3 regions of the Duganella sp. AC237 genome follow, and region 1 is predicted to be linked to each of the others. Evidence: predicted binding sites of a transcription regulator. Region 1 holds the regulator's gene; each other region holds the start of a gene.
The links. The regulator HrcA, encoded in region 1, represses chaperone genes, less so after heat shock. The targets are predictions, from matches to a motif close to TTAGCACTCNNNNNNNNNGAGTGCTAA.
Positions count from the first base shown of each region.

Region 2: the regulator HrcA is predicted to act here: its motif matches at 1,797-1,823, upstream of groES (co-chaperone GroES).
Region 3: the regulator HrcA is predicted to act here: its motif matches at 2,031-2,057, upstream of rpoH (RNA polymerase sigma factor RpoH).

Region 1 covers NZ_CEEDEW010000003.1:636,994-641,167, reverse strand. Annotated here, with positions in the region: gene AC0IYS_RS03160 (outer membrane protein assembly factor BamE) at 1-639, opposite strand, end outside; gene fur (ferric iron uptake transcriptional regulator) at 921-1,349, shown strand; gene hrcA (heat-inducible transcriptional repressor HrcA) at 1,447-2,463, opposite strand; gene AC0IYS_RS03145 (HAD family hydrolase) at 2,544-3,251, opposite strand; gene AC0IYS_RS03140 (hypothetical protein) at 3,466-4,116, shown strand; gene AC0IYS_RS03135 (hypothetical protein) at 4,146-4,174, shown strand, end outside.
Region 2 covers NZ_CEEDEW010000003.1:5,649,802-5,653,975, reverse strand. Annotated here, with positions in the region: gene groL (chaperonin GroEL) at 1-1,361, opposite strand, end outside; gene groES (co-chaperone GroES) at 1,411-1,701, opposite strand; gene AC0IYS_RS25075 (helix-turn-helix domain-containing protein) at 1,899-2,681, shown strand; gene AC0IYS_RS25070 (FAD-dependent monooxygenase) at 2,747-4,174, shown strand, end outside.
Region 3 covers NZ_CEEDEW010000003.1:1,244,936-1,249,109, forward strand. Annotated here, with positions in the region: gene ggt (gamma-glutamyltransferase) at 1-13, opposite strand, end outside; gene AC0IYS_RS06010 (hypothetical protein) at 10-516, opposite strand; gene AC0IYS_RS06015 (hypothetical protein) at 673-939, shown strand; gene rpoH (RNA polymerase sigma factor RpoH) at 1,014-1,907, opposite strand; gene ftsX (permease-like cell division protein FtsX) at 2,257-3,177, opposite strand; gene AC0IYS_RS06030 (cell division ATP-binding protein FtsE) at 3,174-3,830, opposite strand; gene ftsY (signal recognition particle-docking protein FtsY) at 3,891-4,174, opposite strand, start outside.

The sequences.
Region 1 (4,174 bases):
GCCCACCGTCACGCCAACCGGCGCGGGCGCGGCGTTGTCGCTGCCCGAGTTGGTCGGCGGCGGCACGCTCGACGCAGGCTTGTTGTCGGGCGCGTCCGGATTTTTCTTGATTTTCGGCGCCGGGCCGGCGATGCGGGCGATGTATTCCTTTTCGGTCGGCAGGTTGCCGCCTTCCCAGCGCGCCACCTTGCCGTCGTTGTCGAAGAAGACGATGACGCGGCTGGTGGTCACTTCGCCGTTGCCCTTGGCCATGCGGAACGCGTAGTCCCAGCGGTTGGCGTGGAACGGATCGGTCAGCAGCGCGGTGCCGAAGATGAAGCGGACCTGTTCGCGCGTCATGCCGACTTTCAACTGCGCCAACATTTCCTCGGATACAAAGTTGCCTTGCTGAATATCAGGACGGTATGGCGAGAAGAACCACATGAACTTTTGCAGCGGCGTGATGGTGGTCGTTTGCGCGCCCTTGCTGGCGTCCAGGGTGATCCCGGTTTCCTTGACCTGGTTCGATTTCTCGCCCAGGGTGGTGTTGGAAGCACAGCCGCCGGCGGCCAGCGCGACGCAGACGGCGCCTGCGAGCAACGGAGCACGGCGGGTAAAACGGTGCGACAAAGACTGCAGTAAAGCCGGGGTGACGCGCATAAATGTCCTCAATCTGGTCGAGCGGAAATGCCGAAAAACGCTATATCATAAAGCACATGCCGAGCACATGGTGCGAGATGGGGCCGCGCGGGCGCGCGAAGTGACAGCATTATCCTGTAAAACCGGGGATATGTCCTTGTTTTGCAAGGCGCAAGTGTAAATGTTTGCAAACGCCGGCCGGGCCGCGATGTCCCAATAAGATGGCAGCAATGAGTGCGGTGGCGGGCGGAGTGCGTTAAACTGTCGGCTAGCTATCGCCAACCAGAATAAGAGTGTCCAACATGGGTAACAATCCAACCGATCTGAAGGCCAGCGGCCTCAAAGCCACCCTGCCTCGCCTTAAAATCCTGGACATCTTCCAGAACAGCGACGTGCGCCACCTGACGGCAGAGGATGTCTACAAGATCCTGCTGGCCGACAATATGGACGTCGGCCTGGCCACCGTCTACCGCGTGCTGACACAGTTCGAGCAGGCCGGCCTGCTGAACCGCAACCACTTTGAAACCGGCAAGGCCATCTTCGAGCTCAACGAGGGTTCCCACCACGACCACCTGGTGTGCCTGGACTGCGGCCGGGTCGAGGAATTCTTCGACGAAGCGATCGAAACGCGCCAGCAGATGGTCGCCCAGGAGCGCGGTTTCAAGATCGCCGAGCACGCGCTGGCGATTTATGGCAATTGCATCAAGACGGCCTGCCCGCACCGGCCTTGAATGTATGCGCCCCGGCGGCGCATACACTCAACCCGATACGGCGGGGTCGTACCCCGTACGGGGTACGACCCCAAGCCGCACGCCTTACGGGTTGGAATCAATTGTGACTTAAAGCGTTCGACAATAATTTGGCCGTGATATCGACGATCGGTATCACGCGCTCATAGGCCATGCGGGTCGGGCCGATCACCCCCAGGGTGCCGACGATCTTGCCGTTGGCCATGTACGGCGCGGTCACCACGCTCATCTCGTCCATCGGCACCAGGCTCGATTCTCCACCGATATAAATCTGCACGCCGCTGGCCTTGCTCGACACGTCGAGCAGCTGCATCAAGCCGGTCTTTTGCTCGAACATATCGAACATCTGCCGCAAGGACGTCATGTTCGACGACAAATCGCTCACCGACAGCAGGTTGCGCTCGCCGGCGATGACCATGTCGTCCGAGTTGTCCGCCATCGCCTCGCTGCCCGCCTCCACCGCCGCCTGCATCAGCCGGCCCATGTCGTCGCGCAACTGGCGCACCTCGGTCTGCAAGCGCGTGTGCACCTCGTCGAAGGCCAGGCCGCCATAGTTCTGGTTGATGTAGTTGGCCGACTGGATCAGCTGCGTGGGGCTGTAGTCGACGTCGGTCAGCAGCAGGCGGTTTTGCACGTCGCCGGTGGGGCCGACGATCACCAGCAGGATGCGCTTTTCGCCCAGCCGCAGGAATTCGATCTGCTGGAACACCGATTCGCGGCGCGGGCTGAGCACCACGCCGGCGAACTGCGACAGCGACGACAGCATCTGCGCCGCGTTGGAAATCATTTTCTGCGGCTGCGGCGCCTGCAGGCGCATGCGGCCCTCGACCGATTGCTCGTCGAGATGTTGCACCGTCAGCAAGGTGTCGACAAAGATGCGGTAGCCGCGCGGCGTCGGCACCCGGCCGGCCGAGGTGTGCGGGCTGGCGACATAGCCAAGCTCCTCGAGGTCGGCCATGATGTTGCGGATCGTCGCCGGCGACAGGTCCAGCCCGGAAATCTTGGAAAGCGCGCGCGAGCCGACCGGCTGGCCGTCCGCGATATAGCGTTCCACCAGGGCTTTGAGCAGGGTTTGAGCGCGTGTGTCGAGTTGCATACTGTATATCTTATTTGCCGAGAGTTGCCGTGTTTATCTATTATGCACGCTCCGCGCCGGCCGGGGGCTGTCGTGTGACATCAATGCCCCAGTTGTTGCCTCACCCAGGCCAGCAGCGCGTGGAAATCGGCGCAAATCGCGTCAGGCACGATGCCGGCGTCGAGGTGGGCGGTGCTGCCGGTGCGGTTCATCCACACCGCCCGCATGCCCACCGACTGCGCGCCGCGCACGTCCAGGCGCAGGTCGTCGCCGACGTAGACGGCGTCGGCCGGCGCCACGCCCATCGCCTCGCAGGCGGCCAGGAAGATGGACGGGTCGGGCTTGGCGCGGCCGAAGCGGGCCGAGGCCAGCGCCACCTCGAAATGGTGGTGCAGGCCGATGACTTCAAGGTCGGCGTTGCCGTTGGTGATCACGCCCAGCCGCAGCATGCCGCCCAGCTCGGCGAGCACGGGGGCGACGTCGTCGAACAGGGTGACCGCGTTGCGCAGCACGTTGAAGTGTTCCATCGCGCCGTCGATGTGGGCCGCGTCCTCGCCGGTCTCGGCGAACACGGCCTCGAGCGCGAGGCGGCGCAGACGGTACAGGTCGGCCGTCAGCTCCGGCTGTTGTTCCAGCAGCGCCAGGCGCAGCGCGCGCAGCGCCTCGACCGAATACTTGCTCGTCACGGCCGGGGCGCGCTCGGCCAGCCAGGCGTGCCAGCCGGTTTCGGCGGCCGCGATGACTGGGCCGATCGGCCACAGGGTATCGTCCAGATCGAACAGCAGGGCTTGCGGTGGGCGTGGTGTCATGGGCGGCGAAAAATGGAGTGGATTCCGGACTATTGTCGCACCGATCGCGCTCCGACCACACTCCGGTCGCGCGTCGCCTGGCGCCGCGCCCTAACAAGCTGTTACATCCATTGGGGTCACTGGTGTTACCAAATGCACTAAAATACGGGGCAAATCCGTGTAAGATGCTGCACCCGTGCGTGCTGCCGGCCCTATTCGTTTTGGAGAAGATTTTATGAAAAGTATGTATCCGCGTGCGGGCCTGGCCCTGCTGTGTGCCGCTGTCCTGAGCGCCTGCGGCGGCAATGGCAGTGGCAGCATGCTGCTGCAGGGCAGTATCAGCGGCTTGAACAAGTCCGGTTTGGTGCTGATCAACCGCCCGACCGGCGAAAAGATCACCATCGCGCCCAACGCCACCTCGTTCCAGTTCACCCGCCTGATCGCGGTCGATGAATCGTTCGACATTCAAATCGACACCCCGCCAAGCGGCGCCACGTGCAAACTGACCGATAACACCAACAAGGCCAACTCCTTCACCTCGTATCGGACGGTGGTCAGTTGCACCACCAATCCATGGGTGCTGAGCGGCAAAGTGCAGGGCCTGGCCGACGACGGCGTGACCGGCACCAACGACGGCGTGACCCTGGCGAACGGCCCGGACACCGTGTATATCGCCGCGCCCGCGCCTGCGGCAGCCGGCGCCGAAGTACGGTTTTCCTTCGCCAACACGGTCGGCGAGGGTTCGCCTTATGGCGTGACCGTGCTGGCGCAGCCGTCCAACCGCACCTGCTCGGTCATCGCGCCGGTCACCGGCTCCGTACCAGGCGCCGGTGTGATGCCCGCCGGCAATGACGACCGGCTGGTCGTCAACTGCGTCGCAAAATAAACACGCTGGCTCAATCTTTGGAGAATCACATGAAATTATCGTATCTGGGCGCCATCGT
Region 2 (4,174 bases), 5.0 Mb from region 1:
ACGATCATGCGCAGTGGCTCTTCCATGGCGCGCAGAACGATCTTGATACCTGCGTCCTGGTCCGGGTTGTCGCCTTTGATGGTGATCGAAGCGCGGGCGCGCAGCAGGGCTACGCCGCCGCCTGGCACGATGCCTTCTTCCACTGCGGCGCGGGTAGCGTGCAATGCATCTTCAACGCGGGCTTTCTTTTCTTTCATTTCAACTTCGGTGGCGGCACCGACTTTGATCACGGCAACGCCGCCGGCCAGCTTGGCCACGCGCTCTTGCAGTTTTTCACGGTCGTAGTCCGAAGTCGCTTCTTCGATCTGCACGCGGATTTGCTTGACGCGGCCTTCGATGCCTTCAGCCTGGCCAGCACCGTCGATAACGATGGTGTTTTCCTTGCCGACTTCGATACGCTTGGCTTGACCCAGCTCGTCCAGCGTGATTTTTTCCAGGGTCAGGCCGACTTCTTCAGCAACCACTTGACCGCCGGTCAGGATCGCGATGTCTTCCAGCATGGCCTTGCGACGGTCGCCGAAGCCCGGGGCCTTGACGGCGCAGGTTTTCAGGATGCCGCGGATGTTGTTCACAACCAGGGTCGCCAGTGCTTCGCCTTCGATGTCTTCGGCGATGATCAGCAGTGGACGGCCGGCTTTGGCGACTTGTTCCAGTACCGGCAGCAGATCGCGGATGTTCGAGATTTTCTTGTCGCACAGCAGGACGAATGGATTGTCCAGGATCGCGACTTGCTTCTCTGGGTTGTTGATGAAGTATGGCGACAGGTAGCCGCGGTCGAACTGCATACCTTCAACGATGTCGAGCTCGTCGTTCAGCGACTTGCCGTCTTCGACGGTGATGACGCCTTCCTTGCCGACTTTTTCCATCGCTTCAGCGATGCGCTCGCCGATCGACGCGTCCGAGTTGGCCGAGATCGAACCGACTTGGGCGATTTCCTTGGTGGTGGTGCATGGACGGGCGATCGCGGCGATCTGCTCGACGGTGGCGGCGACGGCCTTGTCGATGCCGCGCTTCAGGTCCATTGGGTTCATGCCGGCGGCAACGAACTTCATGCCTTCACGGACGATGGCCTGGGCCAGCACGGTGGCGGTGGTGGTGCCGTCGCCGGCGTTGTCGCTGGTGCGGGAAGCAACTTCCTTGACCATTTGCGCGCCCATGTTCTGCAGCTTGTCTTTCAGTTCGATTTCTTTAGCGACCGACACGCCGTCCTTGGTGACGGTAGGGGCGCCGAACGAACGTTCCAGCACGACGTTGCGGCCTTTAGGGCCCAGGGTGACTTTAACGGCGTTGGCCAGGATGTTGACGCCTTCGACCATTTTGGCGCGCGCTGCGTCGCCGAAGATTACTTCTTTAGCTGCCATGTTGTTTCTCCAGAATTAGGTGATGAGTGGAACCGCGTGCCAAGTGAATTTACTTGACGACGATTGCCATGATGTCTTCTTCGCGCATGACCATCAGTTCTTGACCGTCAACTTTGACGGTCTGGCCGGCGTACTTGCCGAACAGAACGCGGTCGCCTACTTTGACATCCAGCGGACGGACTTTGCCATCTTCGAGAATCTTGCCATTGCCGACGGCGAGCACTTCGCCTTGATCCGGTTTTTCAGCGGCCGCATCAGGGATGATCAGGCCGGACGCAGTTTTGGTTTCCTGGTCGAGGCGTTTGACGATTACGCGATCGTTCAAAGGGCGAAGGTTCATACAAAACTCCTTAATTAGCATTGGTACAGTTTGTTGTTGTGCCAAACTTGCCTAAATAACTAGATTGCCACAACGGAAAGTTGTCGAGGGCGCTGTTAGCACTCTCTCGGAACGAGTGCCAATTATAGGGACGACCATGTCGCTTTTCAAGGCGTGGAAGCTTGCGAATCATCAAAAAGCTAAGAAAAGCTGCAAATATGACTACAATGAAGGCCATGCATCAGGAATTTGAACCGCCGGAAGCGCTGCGCGACGCCATCAAGTGCTTTTGGCACAACGTGCGGGAATTCGACGGGCCCAGCTTCGAGGTCGTCCCCGACGGCTACGCGGAGATTATTTTCACCTTCGGCGGTGATTGTGGCGTTTCTTGTAACGGCCTCGTGCGTGCCTTGCCTTCGCCCTTCCTGATGGGGTTGCTCAATCAGCCGGTGGTGTTCAGCACGCAAAGCCGGTTGCAAGTCATCGGCGTCAGATGCTATCCATGGACGGTGTTCGACTTGCTCGGCCTGCCGCCCGGCAAGGACGGCTTGCGCGTCTTCGAGCATCCTGTCGCCCAGCTTCAGTCCACGCTGGATGTCTTCATGACGGCCGGTCGCGTCGACCATGCGGTGGCTGCGCTGGCCGTCTACTTTCTGGCCGCCCGGCCGCCCAAGCCCGTCGACGCGACGCTGTTCAAGGCGGGCGCCGCCATGCTGGAAGCCAACGGAGCGATGCCGGTCAGCGAGGTCGCCGCCGCCGCCCACGCGACGGTGCGCACGCTCGAACGCAAGTTCAAGCATTCGTCCGGCCATACGGTGAAGGATGTATCCGGCCTGATGCGTTTCGAGCAAGCGCGCAACCGTCTGTGGACCGAGCCGGACGTCAGCCTCGCCGCGCTGGCGCAGGCGCTAGGCTACACTGACCAGTCCCACCTGAGCCGCGAATTCAAGCGTTACTGCGGCGTGACGCCATCGGCTTTCGCGCGCAAGCGCAAGCGGTAGGAATCGCCAGTTTTTGTCGCGTTTATACAAGCCGGGCCGGCGCCGCGAAATCTACACTGCCGGTCATGAAAACTTACGATGTCATTATTTCAGGCGCGGGTCCGGTAGGCCTGTTCCTCGCGTCTGAACTGGCCTTGGCCAAATGTTCCGTCCTCATGTTGGAGAAGGCGGAGAGTCCGAATTCGCCGTTGAAGCAGATGCCTTTCGGCATACGCGGCCTGTCGGCGCCCAGCGTTGAAGCGCTGCACCGCCGTGGCTTGCTCGAGCAGCTTGAGGTGCCCAAGCGCGTCAAGAATGCGTTTGGCCATGTCGCTGCGGTCCAGGCCGGACACTTCGCCGGCATTCCATTTTTCCAACACAACATCGACATGTCGCAGTGGCCGAACCGCTTGCCAAGCTCGCCGCCGACCAGCCTGCTGTCCGAAATGGCGGAGACCGAATCGGTGCTGACGCGGCGTGCCGAAATGCTCGGTGTGGAAATCAGGCGCGGACATGCGGTCACCGGCGTCGATCAGACAGATCATGGCGTAACGGTGAGCGCCGGCGAGCAGGCGTTCCATGGACTGTGGCTGGTGGGCTGCGATGGTAGTCGCAGCGTGGTGCGCAAGGCCGGCGGTTTTGAATTCGCCGGCACCGAGCCGGAATTTACCGGCTACACGGTGAAGGTCGATATCGCCGATCCCAGCAAGCTCAAGGCGGGCCGCAACGTCACTCCGGAAGGCATGTACTTCCAGTCCCAGCCGGGTTATCTGGCCATGCAGGATTTTGATGGCGGAGCGTTCCATCAAAACGGCGAACCGGTCACGCCCGAACGCGTGCAGCATGTCTTGCGCCGCATCTCGGACACCGACGTGACGATCAGCAAGCTGCATGTCGGCACGACGTGGACCGACCGTGCGCGGCAGGCCACCAGCTATCGGCAGGGACGCCTTCTGCTAGCCGGCGATGCCGCGCACATTCACTCGCCGCTGGGCGGGCAGGGGTTGAACCTTGGACTGGGCGACGCCATGAACCTTGGCTGGAAGCTGGCTGCGACGATACACGGCCAGGCGCCGGATCGTCTGCTGGACAGCTATCACGCCGAGCGGCATCCGGTTGGAGAAAAGGTGCTGGACTGGTCGCGCGCGCAGGTCGCCATCATGCGGCCCAACCCGGAGGCGCGAGCGCTGCATGCGATTTTGAGCGATCTGATGAAAACGCGCGACGGGGCCACCTATGTCGCCGGAAGAGTATGGGGGATTTCCACCAACAGCGCGCCGAACTTCGCGTTTGAGGACGGCACGACGCTGGGCGATCTGATGCACGACGGCCGGGGAATGCTGCTGGATTTCGACGCCAGCGCCGCGCTGGAAGCTTGGGCGAACGAGGCTGGCATCAAGTATGTTTTCCGCAGCGCGAAAGAGCGGCTCGGCTTCAGCGCGTTGCTGATACGCCCGGACGGCGTCGTCGCCTGGAAGTCGGGCGACGACGCGACCGACGGCGACATCCGGCAA
Region 3 (4,174 bases), 610 kb from region 1:
TGTGAGGTGTCATGAGGGGTGCGGTGTTGGGTCTGAGGGTGGCGTGTTGCTCACTCTCAAGCTTACCCGATAATCCGGCGCTGGTTCATTTTTGGCGGGCACCGCTTGCGGCTCGACGCCGGCCAGCGCGAAGGTCAGGCCGTCCTGGGTGATACTGGGTTTGCCGTTGGGCATGCTGTCCGACAGCACGAAGTTGCTGGTCGTGCCATCGGCCTTGGTCAGTGTGAAGCTGTAGCTGATGTAGCCGGCCCATACGCAGACGGCGCCGACGCGGCAGCGGCTGTCGTTGACGCGCTCCAGCTTGACGGTGGGCGCGGTGGCGCCGCCAGCGATGCCCTGGCTGGCGGCCTGGCTGATGACGGCGCTCGCCCCTGGTTGCAGCACGTAGGTGGCGTCGAACGGTTTATTGACGGTGGCGCCGGCGCGGCCGTTGGCGGTACCGCAGGCGTACAGCATGGCCATGACGCCAAATAGCAAGGGCAGGACGATCAGCTGCCGCAGTAGTGTCTTCATCATGTGCGACCTCTTGAATGCAAAGTGGCCATTAGCTTAGCAAAAGTATCATTTTGGCGGCGCACGAACCGCATGCCGCCGTGGTTTCCGCAATAAAGGCCACGCGGGGTGGATAAGCTGCGTAGAATGTCTGCTCTGAATTATTTTTGGATTAAAGACATGAAAAAAACTGGCCTGGCGAAGAGTGATGCCAAAAAATTGATGGGCAAGATGGCCGGGCCGAGCGCGGCGACCTTTGGCAAAGTGGCCGAGGTGGTCGACAAGCGCGAGCAGCGCCGGATCGATCAGGCGGCCGGTTTGGTGCCGTTCGCCGTGAAGCTGAACAGTGATCTGGTGGCGCAGCTGAACGCGCAAGCCAGGGAGCGCGGCGTTGACATGAACCAGTTGGTGGCTGAGTTGTTGACCAAGGGTTTGGCCGCCGCGTAGTTATCCGAAGCAAGATATAGAAAAAGCCGCGTGGTTCGCACCACGCGGCTTTTTTTGCTCCAACCCTCTACGTTTTACACGTAGGCGGCCAGCGAGCCCTTCATTTTCTTCAGCGCGGCCGATTCGATCTGGCGAATGCGCTCTGCCGATACGCCGAACTCGTCAGCCAGCGTGTGCAGGGTCGCGCCGGAGCCGTCGTCGTTGGCCAGCCAGCGCGCTTCGACGATGCGGCGCGAACGCGGATCCAGCTTGCCCAGCGCCTGCTCCAAGCCTTCCGATTGCAGACGGGTGACTTGCTCCGCTTCCAGCACGCGGGTCGGCTCGCTCTGCTCGGACGACAGGTAGGCGATCGGGGCGAACTTGTCGTCCTCGTCGTCGTTCGGCGATTCCAGCGCGATGTCGCGACCGCTCAAACGGGTTTCCATCTCGATCACTTCTTCGCGTTTGACGTCCAGCAGCTTGGCCAGGTTGTCGATCTGCGTTGGGCTCATCGCGTCCAGGCCGGTCTTGTGGCTGCGCAGGTTGAAGAACAGCTTGCGCTGCGCCTTCGTCGTCGCCACTTTGACCAGACGCCAGTTTTTCAGGATGTACTCGTGCATCTCGGCTTTGATCCAATGCATCGCGTACGACACCAGGCGTACGCCCTGGTCCGGGTCAAAACGCTTGACGGCTTTCATCAGGCCGATATTGCCTTCCTGAATCAGGTCGGCGTGCGGCAAGCCATAGCCCAGATAGCCACGGGCGATCGACACCACCAGACGCAGGTGCGACAACACCAGCTCTTGCGCGGCGCCCAGGTCGTTATTGTCCTTGAGGCGCTTGGCGAGCGAGATTTCATCGTCATGCGTCAACATCGGCAGGCGATTAACGGCGGAAATATAGGCGTCCAGGTTCCCCAGGTTGCCAGTGAACCCGAGTCCTAAAGCGCCCTTGTTGGTGGGGACCAACGCGGCAGGTGCGGACATCATAGTCATTTTCATTCCTTCGCTCGAAATTGCCAAGTCTTGTAGTGCCCAGAGGGCCACAAAGACAAAAAATATTGCTTAATTACCATTTCTGCGGAGTGTTATGAACTCTGCAGTTTTCATATATTAGCACTCTCCTCGATTGAGTGCCAATCACCTTATTTTTATCGCCACGATAGGGAAAATACTATCGGGTAGGTCTGAACAATGGCTTTTGATAAACACAGCATGCGCCATGGAGCTTAGGCCTGACTTAATGGGAGATCGGGGGGAGATGTATCAATGGTAGGCGGGTGCGGCGGCCGTTTCCGTGCGCGGGCGCACGGAAAGGCGGACAGAATTAACTCAGCAATTAATTCAGGCGGGACAGGTGACGCTGCACCGACAGCAGCGCGGCGATCAGGCCCAGGCCGGCCGAGAGGGCCAGCAGAAAAGCCATCATCATCGGTTGCAGCGGGGTGAGCTGGAACTCGGAGGCGTACAATCTTGCGAATTCGGCAATCGCGACGTTCAACGGGCGCAGCGCCAATGCCACCGCGCCCAGCGCCAGTCCGCCGGCGCACAGGCCCAGCAGCGCGCCGGTGTAATAGAAGGGCCGGTGGATGAAGCTGTCGGTCGCGCCGATCAGCTTGGATACCAGGATTTCCTCGCGCTGCGTCATCACCTGCAGGCGGATGGTGTTGAAGATGACGGCCACCACCACGGTGCCAAGGGTAACCGCCAGCAACAGCAGTCCCAGATGCAGGATATTCAGCAGCGCGGCCAGCCGCTTGACCCAGGCCGAGTCGACCTGCACCGTATCGACGCCGGGCAGGGCGCGGATCTGCTCGGCCAACTGGTCGACGTCGCCGCCGGACTGGGCCAGGCGGAAGGCGTCGAGCTTGAGCACATAGCTGTCCGGCAGCGGGTTTTCGCCGAGCGTGGTCAGCACGTCGGCCAGGCCGCTCTTTTCCTTCATGCCTTCGAGCGCTTTTTCACGCGAGGTGAAGATGATCTTGGCTTGCTTGTCCGGCAAGGTCTGGCGCAGCTGCACGGCCAGCGCCTCGGCCTGGTCGCGCGGCGTGTCCTGCTTGACGAAGACGCTGATTTCCGGATCGACGGACAATTGCTCCGACATGGGGCGCACGTTGTCGAGCAGCGTCACGCCGGTGAAGGGCAGCGCCAGTGCGATCGCCACGACAATGATATTGAACAGGAAACTGCCCGGCGAGCGGCGCAGATGCACCAGCGCGGCGGACAGCGCGTAACGGTGTTGGCGGAACCAGTACGTCATGCCGCCACCTCCAGTTGACCCTGGTTGAGATGGATGACGCGCGCGGCGGCGTCGAGCATTTGCTCGTCGTGGCTGGAAATGAGGCAGGTGACGCCGACCGAGTGGAAGGCCTTGAGCGCGTCGAGCACCTTGTTGGCGCTGGCACGGTCGAGGTTGGCGGTCGGTTCGTCGGCCAGGATCACCTGCGGCCGGTTGACGATGGCGCGCGCGATCGACACGCGCTGCTGCTCGCCGCCGGACAGGGCCAGCGGGTGCGAGCTGGCGCGGTCGGCCAGGCCGACCTTGTCGAGGGCGGCGCGGGCGCGTTGCTCGGCCTGGTGGTGCGAGGCGCCCGTCACCAGCAGCGGCAACATCACGTTGGCGAGGATGGTGCGATCGTTGAGCAGGCGTTGTTGCTGGAAGATCAGTCCGAGATTGCGGCGCAGAAACGGCACGGCGGCCGGCTTGATGCGGGCGATGTCCTGGCCGTTGACGATGACGTGGCCGGCGGTGGGCCGCTCGATGGCGGCGATCATCTTCAACAGCGTGGATTTGCCGGCGCCCGAAGGGCCGGCAAGAAACACCAGTTCGCCTTTTTCTACCGTGAGCGAGATGTCGCGCAGCGCCATCGCGTCGGGGGAGTATTGTTTCGAGACGTTCCGGAATTCGATCATGTAATGGGGGGTTATCCGAGCAATTATGTGGGCAACTATCGTGGCAACCGCGGTGGCAAACTACGGCAGCAAGGCGTCGACGAACTCGGCGGCCACGAACGGCTGCAGGTCTTCGATTTTTTCGCCGATGCCGATGAAATACACCGGCACCGGACGCACGCGGGCGATCGCCGCCAGCACGCCGCCCTTGGCCGTGCCGTCCAGTTTGGTGATCACCAGGCCGGTCAGCTTCAGGGCGTCGTCGAAAGCTTTCACTTGCGCCAACGCATTTTGCCCGGTATTGCCGTCGATAACCAGCAGCGTTTCGTGCGGTGCGCCGTCCATGCCCTTGCCGATGACGCGCT